Regions from separate parts of the Metabacillus sediminilitoris genome, predicted to be linked through region 1. Evidence: riboswitches for the same ligand, from Rfam matches in the RefSeq annotation. Region 1 holds a riboswitch; the other holds the start of a gene.
The links. Region 1 has a riboswitch for cyclic di-GMP ahead of GMB29_RS19270 (anti-repressor SinI family protein). Riboswitches for the same ligand answer to the same signal wherever they lie in the genome.

Region 2: linked by a shared signal. The riboswitch ahead of flgB (flagellar basal body rod protein FlgB) and the one ahead of GMB29_RS19270 (anti-repressor SinI family protein) in region 1 are both predicted to bind cyclic di-GMP.

What each region holds. Positions count from the first base shown of each region.
Region 1 covers NZ_CP046266.1:4,011,033-4,014,505, forward strand. Annotated here, with positions in the region: gene GMB29_RS19260 (DEAD/DEAH box helicase) at 1-904, shown strand, start outside; gene GMB29_RS19265 (YqhG family protein) at 931-1,728, shown strand; cyclic di-GMP riboswitch class I at 2,083-2,165, shown strand; gene GMB29_RS19270 (anti-repressor SinI family protein) at 2,203-2,364, shown strand; gene GMB29_RS19275 (helix-turn-helix domain-containing protein) at 2,463-2,798, shown strand; gene GMB29_RS19280 (hypothetical protein) at 3,062-3,241, shown strand; gene GMB29_RS19285 (hypothetical protein) at 3,310-3,473, shown strand, end outside.
Region 2 covers NZ_CP046266.1:3,643,558-3,647,030, forward strand. Annotated here, with positions in the region: gene fliF (flagellar basal-body MS-ring/collar protein FliF) at 1-355, opposite strand, end outside; gene fliE (flagellar hook-basal body complex protein FliE) at 426-740, opposite strand; gene flgC (flagellar basal body rod protein FlgC) at 751-1,197, opposite strand; gene flgB (flagellar basal body rod protein FlgB) at 1,200-1,589, opposite strand; cyclic di-GMP riboswitch class I at 1,849-1,934, opposite strand; gene codY (GTP-sensing pleiotropic transcriptional regulator CodY) at 2,162-2,941, opposite strand; gene hslU (ATP-dependent protease ATPase subunit HslU) at 2,973-3,473, opposite strand, start outside.

The DNA of each region.
Region 1 (3,473 bases):
TCGCGGAGATACTGGAATCGAATGGCCGAAGCGTGTTGTTGAGACAATACCTATTGATTTTTCAGAAACTGAGCAGCATCTATATGACACAATCACAGCATTAAAATCACATTCTCAATATGCGGCAAATACATTTTCAATTATGACATTACAACGTGAAGCATGCAGCAGTCGTGAAGCTGTATACATGACACTAAAGAAAATGCTTGATCGTCCTGAGGGTGAAGAAGCTATCTTATCTTATGACGTCATCAAAAATATTATGATGGCGATCGATGGTGTCACACAAAATACAAAGGCACTCAAGGTTGTTGAACTTATTAAGAAATTAAATGATAAAGTAATCATTTTCACAGAATATCGTGCCACCCAATTTTATTTACAATGGTTTCTCCAGCAAAACGGGATCACATCTGTACCATTTCGCGGTGGCTTCAAACGCGGAAAAAAAGATTGGATGAAAGATCTCTTTAAAAATCGTGTACAAGTATTAATTGCAACAGAAGCTGGCGGAGAAGGGATCAACCTCCAATTTTGCCACAACATCATAAACTATGATTTACCATGGAATCCAATGAGACTTGAACAACGGATCGGTCGTATTCACCGCTTAGGACAAGAACAAGATGTTCATATTTTCAACATGGCAACAAGAAATACCGTTGAAGAACACATTCTCAAGTTACTATATGAAAAAATTAATTTATTTGAAAAAGTGATCGGTGAACTAGATGAAATTTTAACAAAATTAGAAATTAAAAATTTCGAAGATCACATCCAAGACATTTTGCTCAATTCTAAAAGTGATGGCGAAATGAAGATTAAAATGGAAAACTTAACTTCTATTCTTGACTATGCACATCATTCTCAGGAACAAAGAAAAGCAGCAAGCGGAAATCCTTAACATGCTTGATGAAAGGTGGACCTTTTATGCAACAAGAGCAAATACATAATTACTTAGAAAATTTCTTTACAGCAAATGCTTGTGACATTATCGAAAATAAACCTGGTTACATGATGGTTCAATTAACAATTGACATGGACAAAGAGTTAATGAACAGACCTTTCTATTGGCATTACCTTGAAAAAACAAATGGTGTCCCAAACCCAATGAAACTAACCTTAATTACTGATCAGCAGCAAGCTCCAAATGACCTGAAGGGCGAAGTTATGCATTTTGGCTCCCCTCGTCTACATCAAATCTTTCAATCAACCACAAAGCTTGGCAGCTATATTCGCTTATTCGAAAAAGTTCAATCGACTGGGGCAAACGTTCCCCTTCATCCATGGCTCGGTGTTAATATCATGGTTTCCTATCAATGTGATATGAAAAAAGATCATCTCTACTCGATTGGTCTACACCTTGTAAGCGGAGCATTAGTTGAAAACTTTCAAGACAAACTAGAAAAGATTAACCTAACACCAAAAATCCCGGATCTATGCTTTAATATGACACCACTTATCAAACCCCAAAGCGGGATAAAGCGAATTGAGAATTTTATTGAGCAAACAATTCGAACACAAGATCATTCATGGGCAGATTCTGCACGACAAAGATGGAATGAGGATCTCAAGCTTTTAGATCACTTTTATGAAGATATTGAGGAAAAGCCAGATTGCTATTATTTAGAGAAGGAAGCATTACGGGAGCTATATGAACCTGAGATTCGTGTTTCGATACAAAATGGCGGGATATTTTATTTGACGACTAAGGCGATATTTGGGTAGTGTGACAAAGCAATGACTAATTGCTTTGTCTTCTTCGAGTTGAAATTTCAATCGATTCCACTTCTGTTTAATTTACTGAAAAGTATAAATAGTTCGACAAAAATAGCATTTACTCTTTAAAAAATATAATTTAAATCTCTATTTAAATAAGTGTTTTTATATGTAAAACATAGCCACAAATACCTATATATCGTTACATCCACAATATATATATATACTCATAAAAATATTTTTTCACTCGACACCGTTCTGCACACTTCCTGAAAATTCCTTTTTATAATAAGAATAGTTAAAAAGTTAGATGTACATAAAGGACTTTTGGATAGATAAAATTACCAGGTAATGCCATTCCTATCAGTTAAAGGGCAAACTTATTGAAAAATAGGGACGCAAAGTCACGGGTCTAAAGTGAATACTATGATGGCTGGGCTGCCTGAAATACAGGCTAGTATTTTAGGAGGAGAATAGTTGAATATGGAAATCGTTGAAAAGATCACACATGACGGGGAGCTTGATTATGAATGGGTGGAGTTAATTTTAGAAGCGCTTGAAGTCGGGATTACAGTTGACGAGATAACAGAATTTTTCTCCCAAAAAGCAACTCACACTCAACAATTAAATAATGCTATAGATTGATTACGTATTAATGTAAATTTTTTTAATTCTGTTCTCCATATAAAACTAAAACCTTCTTTATATGTTATACTTATGCTAACAAAGGAAGGTGACTTGACGTGATTGGTCCACGAATTAAAAAATACCGTACGCAAAAAAATTTATCACTATCTGAACTAGCTGAGCGAGCAGGAGTTGCAAAATCATACTTAAGTTCGATTGAACGCAATCTCCAGTCAAATCCTTCTGTTCAATTTTTAGATAAAGTTTCAGGTGTACTTGGTGTATCTGTTAACACTCTGCTAAATGAAGAAAATGATATAGATCCGAAGGAACTTGACTCTGAATGGACAAAACTTGTACAAGATGCGATGAAATCAGGTGTCTCAAAAGAGCAATTTCGTGAGTTTTTGGAATTTAATAAATGGAAGCTACAGAATGATAATGATAAATAATGGCATGGTTGGTGATTTTTTCACCGATTGTGCTTTTTTGTTTTGTTCTATTCATTGAATTTCTTAATCCCCTTCTGTTCTTTTTAAAATACGAATTTTGTCATATATCTCAAGTTAATGTCGAAATTATCAGCTTTTAATAAACTCTTTTTCGCTTTATAATGTAATAGTGAATAAGATAGTTCCAATAGACTATTTGTTCACTATTACATTAGTTTTTTGTTGTTCTTTATAAAGAATGGCTGATTAGGAAGGTGAGAAATTTGACTGAAAAGCAGGTAATAAAAGAGTCGCGACCACTTGTTTTAGCACATCAAGCCATACGTTTTGAGACATCACAGAGTTGGAATAAAGGGCATGGTCCAGTTTCAGGTGATCCTGGTAAAAGTGACGGAGATTACTATAAACATGACCCATATGATCCAAAGAAAACTAAATGGTAATATATTTATAACTTGTTGTTCAGTGGTCTATACAACCATAAATCAACAAGTACCCAAGGAGAATAAATATGAAAGAAAGTATCGTGAAAATTGGAGAACATGTTTTTCATATTAAAAATCGTTCTTTTTTATATCGGGATTTTTTCCGTCATAACTTTATCCATATGGTCGATGATGAACACCAAGCTATACATATGACAATAGATATTATGACAGGCTTTGGTATTCCATT
Region 2 (3,473 bases), 370 kb from region 1:
AATCCTGACCAAAGTAAGAATAGTCAATTGTTCCTGTATTTGGCACTCCTTCAGCAGCAAGCTCGACCATTAATGTATCAACTTGCTCTTTTGGTACTAATATTGTTGCTCCATTGTTTGTAATTTCAGACTCTATGCCTTTTGAATCAAGCGTTTCTTTAATTTGTCCAGTCTCTGCTGGTGAAAGGTTAGAGTATAAAGGAACTAAGTTAGGTCTTGACATAAAGTATGTTAATAAACCTGCAAACACAAAAAATAAAAGTGCACCAGTAATAATGAGTGTTTTTTGCACTTTACTTTTACTTTGCCACAATTCATTTAGTTTAGTTTTTATATCTATTAATTTTTCGTTCATTCCATGAAGTCCCCCGGTTATGATGACTTTGCTAGCGTAGTGACCATTGCGTCATAACTTTAATGCACTACTAAACTTGCATTCTCATCATTTCTTGATAAGCTTCGATCGCTTTATTTCGCACCTCGACCGCTAATGACATCGTCACACTCGCTTTTTGAGCAGATATCATGACATCATGTAATTCAACATTTTTACCGGTTGCCAATGCCTCGGTCATCTTATCTGATTCAATTTGTGATTGATTAATTTGTTCAATTGACTTCTTTAAAGCATCTGCAAAACTCGGTTTACTAGTATTAGAATTAGTATTTAATACATTTGTTTTTTGTTGTACTTGTATTGGTTGTGTTGTTAAACTAAATGGATTTACATTATTAATCATTTCATTCACCTTATTTTCCTATTTCTAATGCTTTCATTAACATTCCCTTAGTTGCATTCATTGCTGTAACATTCGCTTCATAAGATCTTGTGCTGCTGATCAAGTCGACCATCTCTTTTAATGGGTCAACATTTGGCATAGCTACATAACCCTCTTCATTTGCATCCGGATGGTCTGGATCATATATCAGTTCAAACGGTGTTTCATCTTCGACAATTTCCGTTACTTTTACCCCATCAGCATCTGATGAGCCCATAGCCTTATTCAAAAAGGATGAAAATTGATCGCCCTGTGGCTGTGTTACAACTATTTTCCTACGATATGGTTGCCATTCTCCATCAACTAATTTTCCTCTTGTCGAATCCATATTCGCCATATTTGATGAAATTACATCCATTCTTACACGCTGTGCTGTTAGTGCAGATGCAGATGTATTAATCACTTGAAAAATTGACATTGTTAATTTCCACCTTTTATGACTGTTTTTAATGAATTAAACTTACTGCTTAAACGATCAATTAGTGCGTTATATTGGATCTGATTTTTTGCAATCTCTGTCATTTCTTGGTCAATATCCACATTGTTCCCATTATGCTGGTAATTAGAATTCTTTTTCGTAAGTATCTGGAATCCATTTCCTGTTGTTCCAAAATCAATATGTTTATTATTTGTTTTATTTGCACTTAGTTTTTGAAGCTCATTATTGAAAGATTGATTAAAACGAACATCTTGAGCTTTGTAGTTTGGGGTGTCAACATTAGCTATGTTGTTTGATATCACTTTTTGTTTAGTAGTTGATTGATTTATTGCTTGTTCTAATTGGTTTATGGTATTTGAAAATAATTTCATCGTATCCCCCACAAAAATAAAAATCCACACGTATCGTATAGTGTCGAAATATGCTATTTGTTATCTTAATTGTATGAAATAATAGTCTTAAAGTCTATGAAGACTTAGAGAAAAAAAGTCGGATTTTCTCTTTATTTTCAAAATAGGGACTTTTTCCCTATTAAAATAAAATGTATGACAGCAAAAAAATACCCACCAAATAAGATTGGTGGGCAAAAGTTATATATTCACATAGAATATTTGACTTTTTCCAATCCTTTTCGGTAACCCGGCTACCATAGAGAAATTCTCCTTAGGTCCGCAGCTTTGCGTATCCTTCTTTCGAAGGGGTTGCTATTATCGAAGGTTTGTAATTTCATTTTTTTGCTAAAAATTGTGCGGCAAATTAAGTTTTTAGCCTATTCATATTTATTGCTAAAACTATATACATATAAAATAATTTTCATTTATATAATTTGTTTATTTACAATGCTAAATCAGGATATCACATTTCTCGACAATATTGCATATGATTTTTTTTCCATTTTCAGAATTAAAAAAGCACTTCAAGTTAACTTGAAGTGCTTTTTTGATTAATTTGATTTTAATTTTTCTAATTCCATTAGGAACTTATCATTTAATACTTTGATATATGTTCCTTTCATACCTAACGAGCGAGATTCAATAACACCTGCACTCTCTAGTTTACGTAGTGCATTGACAATGACAGAACGAGTAATCCCAACGCGATCTGCAATTTTACTTGCAACTAGCAATCCTTCGTTGCCGCTTAATTCTTCAAAGATGTGTTCAATTGCTTCTAATTCACTATATGATAAAGAACTAATAGCCATTTGAACTACAGCTTTACTTCTAGCTTCTTCCTCAATTTCTTCCGCTTTTTCACGAAGTATTTCCATACCGACAACAGTTGCTCCATATTCAGCTAAAATCAAATCCTCATCTTCAAATTGTTCTTCAACTCTAGCTAAAATTAATGTACCAAGGCGCTCTCCGCCCCCAATAATAGGTACAATCGTTGTTAAACCATTCTTAAATAACTCAGGATTTTCTACTGGAAAAGCTGTATATTCACTTTCAAAATTAATATTTGATGATGTTTCTGTAATATTAAATAGGCTATTTGTATATTCTTCTGGGAATTGACGATCTTCAAGCATCTTTTTCATTCGATCGCTCTCAATTCGTTGATTTATTGCAAATCCAAGTAATTTTCCTCTTCTACTTACTACAAAAATATTAGCTGTGATAACTTCACTTAAAGTCTCTGCCATTTCTTTGAAATTTACTGGTTTTCCCGCCGCTCGTTGGAGCATAGCGTTAATTTTGCGTGTTTTTTGTAATAGTGGCATGAATTATTTCCTCCTGTAGCATATTAAAATGTTATAAAATATATTGACTTAAATCTTTATTTTTTGAAATTTTCCCAAGCTTATCTTCAACATATTGAGGTGTGATAACGATATTTTCTAGATTAATATCAGGCGCTTCAAAAGAAAGGTCTTCTAAAAGACGCTCTAGAATCGTATGTAATCTTCTTGCTCCAATATTATCTGTATTCTGATTGACTTCGAATGCAACTTCAGCTATCTTACGAATAGCATCGTCAGAAAATTCTAATTGTATACCTTCCGTTTCAATTAATGCCTGATATTGTTTTAATAATGCATTATCAGGTTCAATTAATATTTTCACAAAATCATCAACACTTAACTTCGTAAGTTCAACCCGAATAGGAAATCTTCCTTGCAGTTCAGGTATTAAATCTGAAGGTTTTGCAATATGAAATGCTCCTGCTGCAATAAATAAAACATGATCTGTCTTTACAGGGCCATACTTTGTCACAACAGTAGATCCTTCGACGATAGGAAGGATATCACGTTG